3 regions of the Cupriavidus sp. PET2-C1 genome follow, and region 1 is predicted to be linked to each of the others. Evidence: predicted binding sites of a transcription regulator. Region 1 holds the regulator's gene; each other region holds the start of a gene.

Evidence for each region. The regulator FliA, encoded in region 1, starts transcription of late flagellar genes. The targets are predictions, from matches to a motif close to CTAAAGTTTNNNNNNNNNNNGCCGNTA.
Region 2: a site for FliA is predicted at 3,600-3,626, ahead of ACX12D_RS05305 (DUF342 domain-containing protein). Genes of this name have one in related genera too.
Region 3: a site for FliA is predicted at 1,505-1,531, ahead of ACX12D_RS22595 (YjfB family protein). Genes of this name have one in related genera too.

What each region holds. Positions count from the first base shown of each region.
Region 1 covers NZ_CM137260.1:2,590,932-2,596,690, forward strand. Annotated here, with positions in the region: gene flhA (flagellar biosynthesis protein FlhA) at 1-697, shown strand, start outside; gene flhF (flagellar biosynthesis protein FlhF) at 711-3,152, shown strand; gene ACX12D_RS31595 (MinD/ParA family ATP-binding protein) at 3,156-3,974, shown strand; gene ACX12D_RS31600 (RNA polymerase sigma factor FliA) at 4,015-4,731, shown strand; gene ACX12D_RS31605 (flagellar protein FlhE) at 4,728-5,159, shown strand; gene ACX12D_RS31610 (flagella synthesis protein FlgN) at 5,523-5,759, opposite strand, start outside.
Region 2 covers NZ_CM137259.1:1,158,048-1,163,806, forward strand. Annotated here, with positions in the region: gene ACX12D_RS05280 (TIGR03862 family flavoprotein) at 1-237, opposite strand, end outside; gene ACX12D_RS05285 (hypothetical protein) at 371-763, shown strand; gene ACX12D_RS05290 (DUF1415 domain-containing protein) at 839-1,405, shown strand; gene ACX12D_RS05295 (class I SAM-dependent methyltransferase) at 1,478-2,365, opposite strand; gene ACX12D_RS05300 (bestrophin family protein) at 2,554-3,507, opposite strand; gene ACX12D_RS05305 (DUF342 domain-containing protein) at 3,829-5,508, shown strand.
Region 3 covers NZ_CM137260.1:577,655-583,413, forward strand. Annotated here, with positions in the region: gene ACX12D_RS22585 (hypothetical protein) at 1-215, opposite strand, end outside; gene ACX12D_RS22590 (S1C family serine protease) at 271-1,311, opposite strand; gene ACX12D_RS22595 (YjfB family protein) at 1,548-1,832, shown strand; gene ACX12D_RS22600 (sensor histidine kinase) at 1,894-3,810, opposite strand; gene ACX12D_RS22605 (hypothetical protein) at 3,946-4,344, opposite strand; gene ACX12D_RS22610 (TolC family protein) at 4,441-5,759, opposite strand, start outside.

The DNA of each region.
Region 1 (5,759 bases):
CGCGGTGTGGATCGAGAGCGGCCTCAAGGAGCAGGCACAGACCTACGGCTACACCGTGGTGGACGCAAGCACGGTAGTGGCGACTCACCTCAACCACCTGATCCACATACACGCGGCCGAGTTGCTTGGCCGCCAGGAAGTGCAGGCGCTGCTCGACCGCATCGCCAAGGAATCTCCCAAGCTCACCGAAGACCTGGTTCCCAAGGTCATCACGCTCACCGCGCTGCAAAAGATCCTGCAGAACCTGCTGGACGAAAGCGTGCCGATCCGCGACATGCGCACCGTGCTGGACGTGGTGGCCGAGCACGCGCCCAAGGTCAGCGATCCCAACGAGCTCACCTCGCTGGTGCGCATGGCGCTGGGCCGCGCCATCACCCAGCAGTGGTTCCCCAACGGCGCCGACCTCCAGGTCATCGGCCTTGACGCTGGCTTGGAACGCGTGCTGTCACAGGCGCTCACTAACGGCGGCGGCATCGAGCCGGGCCTGGCCGATGCGCTGCTGCAGCAGACGCACGGCGCGGTGACCAGGCAAGAACAGCTGGGGCTGGATCCGGTGCTGCTGGTGCCGCATCCGCTGCGCCCGTTGCTGGCGCGCTTCCTGCGCCGGACCATGCCGCAACTCAAGGTGCTCTCGCATGCCGAGGTGCCGGACAACCGAAATATCAGGATCACCGCCATGATCGGTGGCACAGCGTGAGGGGTTTCGCAAAATGAGCGTAGCTAAATTCGTGGCGGCCAATGGCCGCGAGGCCTTGCGCCAGGTGCGCGAGGCGATGGGGCCGGATGCCGTGGTGCTGTCCAACCGCACCGTCGAAGGGGGGGTGGAGATTGTCGCGATGCGCGACACCGATCTCGGCGCCATCTCCAGCAACGCGCCCGTGTTCACGCCGCCGCCGGCTGCCGCGGTCGCCGTCGACGGCGCCCTTGGCGACTTGCGCGGCGAGCTGCAGACCATGCGCGCCATGATGGAGCGCCAGTTCTCCGGCGTGGGCACGCACAGCCTGCCGTCGATCGGCGGAGACCCGTTGCGCGATTCGCTGTTTACCTGGTTAGTGACCGCTGGCTTCTCCGGGCAGCTCGCCCGTTCGCTGCTGGGTCACTTGCCGCTGGGCCATGACCGGCCCGCCGCCATGACCTGGATCCGCCAGGAGCTTGCGCGCAAGGTGCCGGTGCTGAACGACGAAGATGCGCTCTTCGCCCAGGGCGGCGTGCTGGCGCTGGTGGGCCCCACCGGCGTGGGCAAGACCACCACCACCGCCAAGCTGGCCGCGCGCTTCGTGCTCAAGCACGGCCCGGAACGCCTGGCGCTCCTGACCACCGACACGTTCCGGATTGGCGCGCACGAGCAATTGCGCATCTATGGCGACATCCTTGGCGTGCCCGTGCATGCGGTCAAGGACGCGGCCGACCTGCGCTTCGCGCTGGCGGCGCTGACCGAGAAGCACCTGGTGATCATCGACACCGTGGGCATGAGCCAGCGCGACCGCAACCTGTCCGAGCAGATCGCCATGCTGGCCGGCGTGCAGGCGCCGGTGCAGCGCATCCTGCTGCTCAACGGCGCCAGCCACGGCGACACGCTCAACGAAGTCGTCCACGCCTACCGTCACGATGCCACGCCCGACGGCGGCATCGACGGCTGCATCGTCAGCAAGCTGGATGAGGCCACGCACCTGGGCTCCGTGCTCGACGTGGTGATCCGCCACCGCTTGCCGGTGTACTACGCTTCCACCGGCCAGCGCGTGCCCGAGCACCTTGAGCTCGCCAACGGCGCGGCCCTTGTCGAGCGCGCCTTCCAGACGCCGCGCCGCGGCTCGGTGTTTGCCGACGCGGAAGCCGCGCGCCGCGCCATGCCCGCGCAGGACGACAGCGAAGCCGCGCGCGCGGCCAGCCCAGGCGGCGCCGACGGCATGCTGCGCTCGCTCGCCGACAGCGCCAACGCGGTGGGCGATTGCGTGGAGCAACTGAACGCTGGCAGCTATAGCTTTGAACTGGTCCGCTCGCTGTGGCAGCAACGCAATGAGAGCGCACCCTCGCCGCGCCTGATGGCGCAGCAAGTGCGCGAGGCCGCCTGCCGCGACCTCGCCCGCCATTGCGACCGCTTCGTGCTGTCGCTGAGCGCAACGGTGGCCGCACCGGTGGCGGGACGGCGCGCGCCGCGCCCATGGCAGCACACGCTGTTCCTGGCGGACCGCGACGGCCTGCCGCTGGCGGCCGCTGCCGCACCCGCAGGCCGCACCGGCCCGGCGCTGCAAGGCGGCCAGGGCGGATGGGAAGCCGATGCCGCCACGCTGTGCGCCGCCATCGCCGCCGCCCGTACCGTGGTCAACGTACTCGACGCCATGCCTGCCGCCCCCGTGCTGGCACGCTGGCAGCAAGCTGGCGAGCGCTGGCTGGCTACCGCACGCAAGACCACCCGCGTGGCCAGCGGCGGTGCCGCCGTCAAGCTCGATGCGCTGGCCGAGACGCTGACCTTCCACGCCGTGCATGACATGGACTATCGCGGCCGCGATGCGGTGCAGTGGATCGCGCAATGCCCGGTGCGCGTGCTCGAAGGCCAGGCCCGCGGCGCCCGCTCCGCCGCCGAGGGCGGCACCGATGCCGGCTTGCTGGTGTCGCGCGTGGTCGACCGCGAGAACGGCCAGACGCTCGCCGTGCACTACCTGCTGTGCGACCCGGCGCTGTCGGCCGAGGGCGCGCAACTAGCACGCTGGGCCCGCTGGGCCGAAGCCGGCGAAGCGCAACTGCGCACGCTGCGCCATGCGCTGGACCACCTGGGCCAAGGCGACGGCGGCAATGAACCCGCACAGGCCGAAGCGCAGGCCTGCGCCCGCTTGCTCGCGCTGCAGATGGGTGTGGCCGCGCTGCGCCTCGAGCAGGCCTGCGATGATTCGGTCGCTGCATTCCTGGCGCGGCTGACCGGCCGCGCGCCGGCTCGCCAGGCTTGCGGCGCCGCTGTGCTGGTCGAAGGCATCGGCCGTTTGCTGGCCTTGCTCGACGTGCTGGAAAACTATCCCGCCCGCAGCGGCCGCGCCACGCAGCCCGCCGTTCAGGAAGCGCCGGAGCAGACGTTCCAACTGGGCGTCGCCGGGGGCCAGCTCGAGGCGCGCATGAGCGCAAGCCGCGTGTTCGAGACGCTGGCGCAGGGAGAATAAGCCGTGAATTCACTCGCAACCGACCAGGCGGAAAGCCTGCGGCGCATGTTGGCGCCACGCGCCACGCGCCGCATTGCCGTGGTCGCAAGCGATGCCGGTGCCGGGGCCACCACGGTGGCACTGGGGCTGGCCAACGCCCTTGCCCTGCAAGGCGAACGCGTGCTGCTCGTCGATGAGGACCGCTTCGGCGCCCGCGCCACCCGGCTTGCCGGCGCCATGCCGGAAGGCACCCTGGCCGCGGTGCTGGGAGGCGCGGTGACGCTCGACGCAGCGCTCGGCAAGCGTCCCGCCGGCACCGTTGCCGTGCTGCCGGGCAGCCCCCAGGCCAATGGCGACCTGCAGTTGCTCAAGTCGTTTCGCACCGTGCTCAGCGATGCCCGCAGCGATGCGGATGGCGGCTTGTCGCAAATGGCTGGCGCGGCGCACAACCTCATCGTGGTGCTGCGCGCGGAGCCGGCCTCGATCAAGGCCGCATACGCTTGCATCAAGCAGCTCAATCACCTGTACGCCTGCCGGCGTTTCCACCTGGTGATCAACGCCGCCGCCGGGGACGCTGCCGCCAGTGCGGTGCTGGGCAACCTGGCCCGTACCGCCAGCCAGTACCTTGGCGTCGAGGCCAGCCCCGCGGGCAGCCTGCCGCACGATCCGCTGGTCGAGCGCAGTACCGCATTGGGCCGTTGCGTGGTCGAGGCCTTCCCGGCCGCGCCCGCCACCGCCGCATTGCGCCGAATTGCCACAGGCATTGCCAGCTGGCCAATGTCCTCCGATCCCCGTTCAACCCTGTCGGCGCCAATGGCGCCGACGGCCACGGCCCTGGCTTAAGCGCCGGGACCTGCAAGCTAGGACTCACGAGAATTCCACCATGTATACGATTCAGGGAAAGCTCGAACAGACTGATACCGTGACGGCGCATGCGTCGCTGGTGCGTCGCATCGCCTTGCAACTGGCGGCCAAGCTGCCTGCCAGCGTGCAGCTCGATGACTTGATCCAGGCCGGCATGATCGGCCTGCTCGACGCCGCCAAGCGCTATGAAGACACCCACGGTGCGCGTTTCGAGACCTACGCCAGCCAGCGCATTCGCGGCGCCATGCTCGACGAGGTGCGCGCCAACGACTGGCAGTCGCGCAGCCTGCGCCAGTTCACGCGGCGGATCGAGCGCACCGTGCGCGGCCTGGAGCAAACGCTGGGCCGTGCGCCGCTCGATTCCGAAGTGGCCCAGGAACTGGAGCTGCCGCTGGACGAATACCAGACGCTGCTCAACGAGGTCTATGGCTGCCAGCTGCTGCACTATGAAGACTTCGAGCGCTCCGGCGAAGAGGACTTCCTGGACCGGCACCTGAGCGTGAGCGATGACGGCAACCCGCTCACGGTGCTGATGGAGAGCGGCATGCGCGAAGCGCTGATCCGCGCCATCGAGCGCCTGCCCGAGCGGGAGAAGCTGGTGCTGTCGCTGTGCTATGACCAGGAGCTGAACCTGCGGGAAATCGGCGCGGTGCTGGAAGTCACCGAGTCGCGCGTGTGCCAGATCCGTAGCCAGGCGATCACACGGCTGCGTTCGCAGTTGCGCGGGTTGCTGTGAGCCACTGGCCCAAGCGCTTCGCCGCGTTGACGCTCGCCGTGGCGTGCTGCCCGGCACTGGCAGCGCCTGGCGGGCAGGCGTTGCATAGCTGGTCGGCTTCGGTGAACGGGCCTGCGCTATACAGCAAAGGCCTGCGTACCGTTTCCGTCCCGATTTCACCGACCGGCTATCTGCCGCAGGCGCAGGGCGCAATCACGACAGTGCGGTGGCGCTATAGCTTCTCGCGTACGCCGCCGAATGCACTGCAGGCTTACCTATGCAATGCGCAACGGTGTGTATTGCTTTCGGGGGCTGAGGGGCTGACCGAGGCGTTTAGCGGGGATGACGCTGCCAAGGGCTTTGTGTTTGCCTTTCAGGTGCCGGGGAAGGGGGCGTTGACGCCGGTTTTGATTGGGCAGGCTAATGAGGTTACGGTTGGGTTTCGGTGAGGGGGGGTGCTTAGCCGCAACCGCAACTGCTTAACCGCAACTGCTTAACTGCAACTTCAACTGCAGTTTCACCACCCCTGCGGGGCGGCGACCTACTTTCTTGTCTCGCCAAGAAAGTAGGCAAAGAAGGCGACCCGGATGCGGCGCCGCATAACGGGAGATTCAAACCTTTACGGCTCGCTTCGCATCGCGCTTGGGTGTTCCCCGCCTGGGGGGCGGGTCACACGGCTAAACCGAGGCGTTGGCCAATTCCCCCCAGCTGGTTTGCTCCCCTCTCCCACTTGTGGGAGAGGGGCCGGGGGAGAGGGCGGGCACTCGCAAGAACGAGATGCCACAAACTACCCAGCTCAACCGCTACCCCATTCAACCAGTCGCCAGACTGACCCCTTGCGGCCCGGTCTGCGCGCGCCCGTCGCGCCCATACAGCGTCGTGTTGTCACCCCGTTGCCGCAACGCCAGAATCGCTTCCTCGGTGAACTCGAGGTGCGCATCCACAACCGCGGCATTCAGCGCATTGGCGTCGCTTGCAGCGCGTGCCGCAAACACCAGCGTCCGCCATGCGGCTTCCACCGATGGATCGATCTGGCGCCCGAACAGCTG
Region 2 (5,759 bases), on a different replicon from region 1:
GATTTGCGCGCTGCGCTTGCCATAGCGCCCGAGGAAGGGCTGCGCCGCTTCGGAATGCGTGAGGTTCATGCCTCCGCGCCCGGCCATCAGGAACTTCCGGCCCACCGAGGGCATGGCGTCATACACGTCCACGCGAAACCCGCGCGCGGCCAGTACCTCGGCCGCCATCAGGCCTGCGGGGCCGCCGCCGATCACGGCGACGCTGGCGGCGGGGAGGGAGGCGGCGGGTGCAGACATGGGTTGGATCCGGGGCAAGGCGGTCGATCACGCAAAGGGGCGCAAGGCAGGGTGCGGCGGATCGGATTATATAGGGCAGGGGCAACTGCTAAGATCGCCCCTTCCCTCGTGCCACTGGTCTCCCGCGCCTCTCATGCCCTTGCCGTCCCGCTTGTCGTTGCCTCTTCCCGCCGCGCGGGCCTTGGTTCTGGTCTTGCTGGTCGTGCTGGGCCTCGTGGCCGGCGTGCACCCGGCGCTCGCGCAGGAAACCGCGCAGGGGTTGCAGGAAAAGGCGATGAAAGGCGATTTCCTGTCCCAGCGCAACCTCTCGTACTGCCTGCAGTCCGGCTGCCTCGGGCTGGAGCGCGACCGCGTCAAGGCCTGCATGTGGCGCAAGGTGATCGTGCTGTCCGGCGAGCGCCACGTCACCGACCTGGACACCGCCAACCTGGAGTACGTCTGCGCAAAGCTGAGCACGGCCGAGCGCGATGCGGCCATGCGCCAGGCCGAGGCGCTGGCCAGGCAGATCTACGGGGCGCGCCGCTAAGCCCCTTTGCCCTTTGGCCTTTGGCCCGCCGGGGCGGGGGGGTAAAATGGCGGTTTAGCGCAGTCACGCATCGCCATGCCCACCGCTTCGACATCCACCCAGTCCATCGTAGGCGCCACCCAGCAATGGCTGGAGCGCGCGGTGATCGGCCTCAACCTGTGCCCCTTCGCCAAGGCGGTGCACGTGAAGCGGCAGATCCGCTATACGGTGAGCGATGCCACCGACACCGAGGGCGTGCTCGCCGATCTCGAAACCGAGTTGCGCACGCTTGCCGATGCCGACCCTGCCGAGATCGATACGACCCTGCTGATCGTGCCACGCGCGCTGGCCGAGTTTCTCGACTACAACGATTTCCTCTATTTCGCCGAGCGCTTGCTCAAGAGCCTGCGCCTGGCGGGCATCCTGCAGATTGCCAGCTTCCATCCGCATTACGAGTTCGGCGGCAGCGAGCCGGACGACATCGAGAACTACACCAACCGTGCGCCTTACCCCATCCTGCACCTGCTGCGCGAGGACAGCATCGCGCGGGCCGTGGCGGCTTTTCCCGATGCGTCGGATATCTACGAGCGCAACCAGGAAACCATGCGCCGGCTCGGCCACGACGGCTGGCGCAAGCTGATGACCGAGGCCGGCGGGACATAAAAAACGCGCCGTCGAAGCGGCGCGTTTCAGCTTGTGGACAGCAGCGCGCCGTTGGCATGGCGCGAGTCAGATTCAGCCGGCGGCAGCCGGCTCCTGCGTATAGAAGCGCGCTTCCATCTCTTCCAGTCCCAGCGTGCGCAGCACTTCGTTCAGCCGCTCGGCCGGGCGGCGGCGCGGCAGGTCCTTGTACTGCGCGATGATGAGCTCGTTCTTCATCGAATGCTCCCAGCCCACCAGCTCGGTCACGCTGACCTGGTAGCCGTGCGCCTCCAGCTGCAGGCAACGCAGCACGTTGGTCACCTGGCTGCCGAACTCGCGCGTATGCAGCGGGTGGCGCCAGATCTCGGTCAGCGGATTGCCGGCCAGCAGCTTGCCCTTGTTCTTGCGCAGCACGCCGGCCACCTCGGCCTGGCAGCACGGCACCACCACGATGTACTTGGCGCGCTTTTCCAGCGCGAAGCGGATCGCATCGTCCGTGGCCGTGTTGCAGGCGTGCAGCGCGGTAACGATATCGATGGTGGGCGGAAGCTGGTCAGACGTGATCGAATCCGCGACCGACAGGTTCAGGAACGACATGCCCTTGAAATCCAGCCGGCTGGCGAGCTCTTGCGAGCTGCGCACCAGTTCCTCGCGCGTCTCGATGCCGTAGATGTGCGACTGGTCGAGCTGCGCCTTGAAGAACAGGTCGTACAGGATGAAGCCGAGGTAGGACTTGCCAGCGCCGTGGTCGACCAGCGTCACGTCGGGGTGATCTTGCTTGAGGTCCTGCAGCAGCGGCTCGATGAACTGGAACAGGTGGTAGACCTGCTTGAGCTTGCGGCGGCTGTCCTGGTTCATCTTGCCGTCGCGCGTGAGGATATGCAGCGCCTTGAGCAGCTCGATGGACTGGCCGGGACGGATTTCGTGGGGGCTGGGCGCCGGTGCGGCGGGCGTCTTGGACGCCGGGGACTTCTGGGCCATCTGGGATGTCTGGAACCTGGGGAAAAGCGGTGAGGCGTGCGCCAAAGCCGGACGACGCTGCGCCGGTACAGCGGCAGTTTACCGAAAGTCGCGCCTGGCCGGGCGAGTGGTGCAACCGGCGCATGCCGGCGCCGCCTCGCCAGGCCCCCTGAACAGCCCCCTAAACAGAGCCCCCTAAACAGAGCCCACTAAAGCAGGCAGTAATCCACAGGTACGAGCGGCGGCGGCAGCGCGGTCTCGCCCAGCGCTTCCTTCATGGCGATTTCGATGGTGCGGCAGAGCGCATCGAGCGGCAGGTCGTTGGCACTGGTGCCGAACGGTTCTTCCAGCTCATCGCCCAGCGCATCCAGGCCGAAGAAGGTGTAGGCCACGATGGCCACCACGACGGGCGTGACGAAGCCGATGGTATCCACCAGGCCGAACGGCAGCAAAAAACAATACAGGTAGGCGGTACGGTGCAGCAGCAGCGTGTACGAGAACGGGATGGGCGTGTTGTGGATGCGGTCGCACGCCACCGCCGTGGCCATCATGGCCGACAAGGTGTCGTCGATGCCGGCGGCGAGGCAGGGCTCGACGCGGTGCTGCCGCACGCACTGGCCCAGGTCTTCGCCCATGCGCATCATCAGCAAGGCGGGCGCATTGGTGCTGCGCTGCAGGTCGGCGAGCTCCGCCGGGCGCAGCCACGCGGGGTCCAGGCCGGTGGCGGCGCTGGCGCCGCGCAAACGGTTGCGCAGCGTGTACGCGTAGGCAATCGTGCGGGAGATCATGCGCACGCGCGCGTCGCTCAGGCCCGCCGGTTTATGGCCGGCGCTGTCCGGCACGTTGTCCGCGATCAGGCTGAGGCATTGCCGTGCCAGGTTCTGGCTGCGCACCACCAGCTCTCCCCACAGCTTGCGCCCTTCCCAAAAGCGATCGTAGGCGGCGGTATTGCGAAAGCCCAGGAAGATGGCCAGCGGCAGGCCGATCAGCGTGAAGGGGATGGCCGTAAGCGTGACCTTGTGCTCGAAGAACGCGCCGTGGCTGAGCGTGACGGCGACCGCTACCAGCAAGTTCACCAGCAGCACGCGCCAGATGCGCGACAGGATCGAGCCTCGCAGGACCAGGAACAACCTCAGTCCCGATGGGCGGTCTCGCACAATCATCTGTGATCCTCTGGCATTGCGGCACGGCGTTCCGTCGATGGGCAGAAGTGTACATTTTTCGCCATGGCGGTGGGTTGCTGGCGGTGCTGCGGCTCAAGTTTCCGGCGAATCGGCCGATGGTGTTGTGTGCGCCAAAAGGGACCGAGATCCCGCAGCGCATCAATGACATCCCCGGCTTCAAGGGCCTGCCTGGCAGGCCACGGGCACCGGGCGGCCGCGCCATGGCGCAGCGGCGGCGCGGCACTGCCGAGGCCGGGATTGCGGACGACCCCGAGGACGGGGCGGAGCCGTCCGGACACGATCCATCATGGGAACAACCGAATGGAAAACCGGGGACAAGACACAGAGGCCGGCGGCTTGCAGATTAGCCTGGACGACAGCGCGCGGCAGCTGCGCGCGGCATATGCTGCCATGCCGGGCCGCATGGCGCCGGACCGCGCCGCGCTGCAAGAGGCGCTGGCCAGGGGCGGCTGGGCGGAGGCGAAACTGGATACCGCCGCAATCGGCGCCTTTCTCGCGCAATGCCAGCGCGCCATCGAGGGGACGCCCGTGGAGGCGCTGATTGGCGAACTGACCGACGGCTACTTCGATCTCAGCGTCAGCAGCGACAATCTGAGCGTGCGGCTCAACCTGCTGCCGCCGCAGGGCGGGCGCGAGGTGACACGGGACGATATCCGTGCCGCGCTGGCCGAGCGCGGCGTCAAGGCCGAACCGGACAGCGCGGCACTGCGTGGCGCGGTCGAGGCCGGCTATTGCGACGGGCTTGAGATTGCCACTGGACGCGCGCCGCTGCCTGGCACGCCAGCGCGCTTCGAGAGCCTGCTGGCCCCTCCCAAGCCGCTGGTGGCCGAGGACGAAAGCGGCCGCATCGACCTGCGCGACCTGGGCACGCTCTTGCTGGTGAATCCCGGCACGCCGCTGATGCGGCGCATCCCGGCCCGCCAGGGCAGCGACGGCATCGATGTCTTCGGCAAGGTCGTGCCCGCCGTGCCGGCCATCGATCCGCCGTTTGCGGACGGCCTGACCGGCGTGGCGCCGGATCCCGCCGATCCCGAGGTACTGGTGGCGGCGATCTCCGGCTCGCCGGCCGTGTTGGCGCAGGGCGTGTCGGTGAGCCCGGTGGTCGATGTGGAAGCGGTGGACATGCACTCCGGCAACGTCACCTTCGACGGCACGCTGCGCGTCAACGGGGATATCAGGACCGGCATGACAGTGCGCGTGACCGGCGACGTGATCGTCAGCGGCACCATCGAGGCTGCCCATGTGGAGGCGGGCGGCAATGTGGTGGTGAAAGGCGGCATCATTGGCAAGGCCGAGGGCACACATCAAGGCGCACATCAAGGATCACATCAAGGATCACATCAAGGCGCCGAGGGTGTCGCGCTGGCGCGGGTGACCTGCAAGGGCTCGCTGCATGCGCGCTTCATCGAAAGCGCGGTGGTCGAGGCCGGCACCGAGGTCAAGGTGGAAAGCGGCATCCGCCAGAGCGATGTCTCCGCCGGGCGCAGCATCATTGCCGGCAGCCCCAAGGGTGGCCAGGGCAACATCACCGGCGGGCGCTGCCGTGCGCAACTGGCTGTGCGTACCGCCACCCTCGGCGCCTCCGCCGGTACCGCCACGACCGTGCAGGTGGGCACCAATCCCTATGCCGAAGCCGAGAAGGCCGAGCTCGAGGCCCAGCGCCGCCAGTTGGAGGCGGAGCAGGCCAAGGTGCAGCAACTGGTCAGTTTTTTCGCCAAGAATCCCGAGAAAGCGGTGGGCGACCTGCGCGAGAAGGCGCGCGCCACGCTGTTCAAGCTCACCCGCGACTCGATTGCGCTCGATGCCAGGCTCGCCAAGCTTGCCGAGCAGCTTCGCCCGTCTCCCGAGGCGGTGATCGAGGTGAGCCGGCGCATTCACGGCGGTTGCAGCCTGCATATCGGGCAGAAGTCGATGAAGATCATGGAGGACAAGCCGGGCGGCCACATCCGGCTGGTGGAGGACCGCATCGCGCTGGTCTGAGTCCCCCTGCGTCCCGTCGCACGCCGGCCGCCGCGCTCTTGCGCGGCGGTTTTGCATGTGCCGCACGGAACACAATACGGAGCACGATGCGGAACACGTTACGTGACGCGTAACATGCCCTGGCCCCGCCCGGGCCGCGGCGCCCGAGCCTCCGCGCAAGCGCCAATCCCTTGCTCCACAAGGCGCAGCGGCCAGCCCGGCTCCGCCAGGCAGCCCGCGCCGGCGGCTGGCACGTGCCTTGCAAAGTAGCC
Region 3 (5,759 bases), 1.1 Mb from region 1:
TGCCGGGTCACCTCGCGGAACTTGGCCGCGAACGCCGCGGAGAAGTCGCTGTTCCACCCCATGCCGGTAGTGCCCAGCACATACATGCGGGTGGGCTTGCCGGTGTAGTCGCTGGCGCGGCTGGTCACGCCGACGGTGGTCGGCGCGCAGCCGCCCAGCAGCATCGACGCCACGGCCAGCGCGGCGGGGGCGCTATATCGATATCGGTTTCCCATGTCTTGTGCCCTGAGAGAAATGGCGAGGCGACCGGTTGCGGCCGGCGCCCGCTTGCTACTTCGTGTATGAAAAGTAATAGGGGCTGGTGGCGGATCGCATCACATAGCGGCCGTCGGCCTCGGTCAGCCGATAGCATGTTTGCATCGCGTTGAAACTCGGGTTGGCCATCTCCAGGCAGACCTGGTTGGCTTCCGGCTCGATGCGGTAGCGCCCGGACGAATAGCCGCGGCTGACGGAATTGGTCACATCCAGGCTGCCGCTTTCCCGGACCTGCATCCAGAGCGTAACGCCGGACGGCGCGGTGGCATTGATCCTGCCAAGATGCGTGAAATGGCTGGCCAGCTCGGCCCCGGTCAGTTGCCTGCCCTGCGGGCCGGCTGCAGGCCGGGCCGGGGCGTAGGCCGTGGCGCCCTGGCCAGGCTGCCCAGGCTGGCCAGGCGGGAGCGCCATGGCAGGCGGGGCGGCGGACGCCGTCTCGCTACGGAATTTCTGCAGCGCCAGCGCGGACCGTGCTGGCACCTCGCTGATCCATTGCGCGGGAATGGCAAAATTGATGTTCTGCGCGTCGGTCCGCATCAGGTAGGTAATGCCGACGAGCTGCCCGTCCGTGTTGAACAGGCCGCCACCGCTGGAGCCCGGGGAGATCGGGGCGGTGGTCTGGAGGCGGACGATGCGGTCGCGCTCGTCCTTGTTCAGCGAGGAGAGCAGGCCATCGCTCAGCGTCAGCTCGTAGCCGCGCGGCGCGCCGATGGCGTAGACCTTCTGCCCCACCTTGAGCGCGGCCAGCGGCGCGATCTTTACCGCCGGGGCGGTGAGGCCCTTGGCGCGCAGGATGCAGAGGTCGCGCTCGACATCGGCGTGCACCAGGCTGGCGCCATACGTGACCTTCTCGCGCCGGATGCTGACGGATTTGCCGCTCTTGAGCACGTGGCAGTTGGTGACCAGTTCCTCCGGCCCGATCACCACCGAGCTGCCCAGGCCGAACCGCGTGCCTTGCGCGTCAAAGACGGATACCACCCAGATGCTGGGCGATTCCCGCTCATAGAGTTCGGCCGAATCCAGCGCCAGGCAATTCGTCGAGATGCCAAAAGCCAAACACGAAATAGCGACGCTTCCCGCAATGTTTTGCGCCCGACCCATGATGTTCATTCTGGTGACTGGTTTTGCCGGATTCAGCCGCTATCCTGACGGTGCGGGCTGTCTGGTCTTTCCCCGGCCAGTTCGGCCGGGCTGCTTATGATAAACGTTCCGGATGCCAAGCGGGTGGCCCGCTATTGCGACCGCCGCGCTAAAGATTCCCGGTTGATGGCCGACAACATGGATGCTGGGAGGTGCGCCTTCCCGCTGGCTTCAATGCCAATCGTAGCTTCAGCCGCAGCTTCAACGGTAGCTTCAATCTCAACCTCAATTTCAACCTGGAAGACCATTCAATGGATATTTCCCTCGTCAGCGCCGCTAGCAACTCGGGCGGCGATCCGGTGCCCACCATGATGCTGCGCAAGTCGCTGGACCTGCAGGCTCAGAGCGTGGCAACCCTGCTGGGCTCGATGCCGCAAGTCAGCGTTCCGGCCAGCAATCCGCCTCACCTTGGCCAGACCATCGACGTCAAGGTCTGATTCCGGTAATCCGGTAACGGAGCTGCCCGCGCCCGGGTTGACATCGAACGGGTGCGGGGGGCTAATCGGCGGAGCCGGGTGGCTGCGGCGCCAGCGCGAACGCCAGCCGCACGGTCGTCCCTTGCGCCGAAGAGCACAGGTCCAGCGCCGCCCCGATGGCTTCGGCGCGCTGGCGCATATTGCCCAATCCCCGTCCGTGCGCGGCAGCCTCGGGCGTAAAGCCGCGGCCATTGTCGTGGATCTCGACGACCAGGGCTTGCTGGCCGGCATCATGGCGCGCCGAGACCCGGATCGCGCTGCCGCCGGCATGCTGCATGGCATTGGAAAATACTTCCAGCAACAGGTAGTGCAGCTCACGCACCCGCTGCGGCGTCAGGTCGTGCAGCGCCGGCAGTCGCGCCACCTGCCAGTCCACCCGCAATCCCGCCGCCTCCAGCCGCGGGCCAAGCCGGTAGCGCAGGTTGCCAAGTACGGTGGCCAGGTCGCCGCCGGTGTCCTGCAACGCATCGACGGATAGTTTCAGGGCATCCAGCGCATGCTGCAGCTGTTGCTGCAACGTGTGCGTGGATGGGCTGCCGGAGCGCAGCATGGAGAGCATGCCCACCAGCTGGCTGCCAAGCCCGTCATGGATATCGCGCATGATCCTGCCGCGCTCCTGCAGGGTGGCCTGCTCGCGCTCCATCTCGCGGGAGTGGCGGTACAGCGCATGCAGTTCCTGCTCCTTGCGCGAGACCGCGCTGTCCAGCTTCTGGTTCAGGGCAGCCAGCATGCGTGTGGCGCGCGTGTAGCGGTCGACCAGCAGCCAGCCCATGGTCAGGCTGAAAATCAGCGACACGTAGCGGGTGACGGAGGAGTCCCAGTAGTCATCCCCGATCCACCAGACATGGATCAAATCCAGCATCGAGATGAGCAGGGTGAGGCCAAGGGCGGCGGCAATCGCCGTGCGCTCACGCTCCGGGCGCGTCACGGCGGCGCGGACCAGCACGGCCACGATCGACAGTGCCATCGCAACATTGACGACCACATTGGCCACCACCATGGCGCGGGTGCTGTGGGCCGCCACCATCAGCGCGATCAGCGGAAGCTTGACGCTCAGGTAGAGCAGCAGCACGCGGCGCAGCCAGCGCGCCTCCAGGCCGGTCACAAGGATGGCGAACCTGGCGGTCGCGTACATGAAGACCGCCCGCCCGGCCAGCACCACCGCGAGCCACGCATCGGGCGCGCCGGCGTCGTCGGAAACGAAGTACTCGGCCAGCCCGAAAGACCAGCCAAGCTCGGCGATGGCATATAACCCGAACAGGGGATCCCGCTGGCGCCACCACACCAGCGCCGCCAGGCAAGCCAGCAGCACACTGGCCGCCGCGATGACTATCGGGCCGATGACCTTGAACCAGAGCGCCCGCTGGTAGTGGGCCTCCACCAGTGCCGGGGCACCGAACTCCACGCGTGACAGGCCGCCGCGCGAGCTGGCGCTGGCAGCGATCGTGACAATCAGTTCGTTCTCCGGGCGCAGCAGGTCAGCCGGCACCGGGATCAGCAATGGCTGCTGGCCGGCATAGGACGCCGGGGCCGACAGGCTGCCCGCGTGGGCGAGGCTGCTGCCGTTGAGGCGCACTTCATAGCTATTGGCGGCCCGCTCGATATACAGCGCGGCCATGCCCTGGCGGCCTGGCAAATCCGGGAAGCGCAGGAGAAATCGCGCGCCGCCGGTCTGGCCGGGACGGGACCGGTCCCAGTAGTAAGGCAGCCTGACGGTGGCCGGTGTGCCGTCGCCGGTGATCATGGCGGCCTCGCCAAGGATTTGCAGCTGCCCGGCGGCAAGCGGCGATGTGCCGGGCAAGGCGAGCAGCAACCAGAGCACAAGCGCTAGCAGCGGCTTTGCGGTGAGCAGGGGTTGGGGCAACAGGATGCGCGCCATCCGCAAGGGGGCGGTAGCCGGCGTGGCGGGGGCGCTTGCCGCCGCGTGGGGTATCACCATGAGCTGGTCTGGGGCTTGGCGCAAGGGTGCGGGATGATGGTCCCGCCGCGCCCATCGTAGCTTTGCGCCGGAGTCCGGTCAATCGTGCCGGTTGCGCGGCCCATCGCCGCGCCTTCGCGCGGGATGGGCCGGGCTTCACCCCACCGCGGCCGGCGCGCTCGCGGCGGGCCTGGAGCTGGCGCCGCCAGCGGGTGAAGGCACCCGTTTCAGGCGTCCGGCGTGCGCCGCCTCGGCATGGTTGCCCATGACCTCCAGGCGCAGCAGGATGATGGGCACGGAGACCAGGGCACGTTCAAGCGCGACCAGCAACTGCCCGGCCCGCATTTGCGGCATACGGATCTCAAAGCTCAGCATGCACTTGATTGGAGGCAGGCCGAGCGGCATCTGCCGCTCGTTGGCCGGGTACTGGCCGCAGTCGCTGGTGGCGCAGCGCATGGCCACGCGCACGTCGGGCACATCGTCCAGCCGCGCGATCACGCTCAGGCGATACAGGCGCCACCGCTGGACGGGCGGCGCAAGGTTGACGGCTTTCATGGCAGCTCTCCTTTGACTTTTGATGCGAGGCAATCGAAGCAATCGAAGCAATCGAAGCGTCTGGTGCGCCCGGCCGTGGCCGGGCGCACCGGGCCTTCAAAGCGCGGGCCGCAAGCCGGTGGAAAGCTGCAGTTCCACCGTGGCGCCCGCCAGGTCCGCCTGGGCCTGGAGGTAGTCGAGGTAGGTCTCGTCCGCGGTGCGTTGCGCATCGAGCAGTTCCAGCAAGGAGGCCGAGCCGTGACGGTACGACTGGCGCATGCCGTCCAGCACCCGGTCGGCATCGGCGATCACCGAGTCGCGGTAGCGCTGCAGGTTGTCCTGCGCGGCCTGGAACGCGGTGAGCGCATTGCGCACGTCGACCTCGGTTTTCAGCTCGGCCTCGCGCAGGGCCAGCATGGCCTGCGTGACTTCCGACTCCGCCTGGATCAGCTCGCCGCGCTGCAGCCGCGACAAGGGCAGGGGAATCGACACCGACACGCCCAGCATGCGCGAGCGCGCCGTGGCGTCGCCGCTGGGCTGGCCCTCGTCGTCCGTGGTGCCGCGCACGCCGGGGGTCATGGTCATCGCGAAGCTCACGCTGGGATCCACCCAGCGGTTGGCGCGCGCCAGTCCCGATTTGTCGCGGGCATTCTCCAGCGTGGCGCGGGCGATCCGGACCTCGTCGCGCGCTTCCATCGCCTGGGCGATCAGCGCGCCGCTGTCGGTGCCGGGATCGTAGGGCTGGAACTCGCAAGCCAGCGGCGCGTTGCCGAAGGCCTCGGCCACGCGCACGCCAAGCTGGATGGACAGCTTTTGCATGGCGGCCTGCGCGGCGGCGCGCGCCGATTTCACCTCCGCGGTGAAGCGGTCGCGCTCGACCCGTGACTGCGACAGCTCCAGGCCGCCGATGTCGCCGGCCTTGCGGCGGATCTCGTTGGCACGCACCACATTGGACAGAGCGGACAGCGTCGATTCCTGCCGGACCAGGGCCTCGCGGCTGCGGCAGGCCTCGACAAAGGCGGTGGCGGATTCCTGGTACAGCGTGTGCTTGAAGCCCTGCAGGTTCGCCTCGGTCAGTCGCAGGTTGCTCTCGGCGGCGCGGATGCGCGCGCTGCGCTTGCCGCCCAGCTCGATGGGGATCTCGATTTCGAACTCATGCGTGCGCGGCGGCTTGGGCGACACCGCGCGGCTGGTCTCGATGTTGCCACGGCCGTACTTGAGCACCGGGTCCGGGCGCACGCCGGCGATCGAGATCTCGGCTTGGGCGCCGCGGATGGTTTCCTGCTGCGCGGACAGGCCGATGTTCTGCCGCTCCACCGTGTCGAGATAGGAGGCGAAGCGGACCGGGGCGCGGGCCGTGGCCGTGGCCGTGGCCGTGGCGGCGGCGGCGGGCGCGTCCTGCGCCCAGGATGCGGATGCCGCCAGCATCGCCGTTG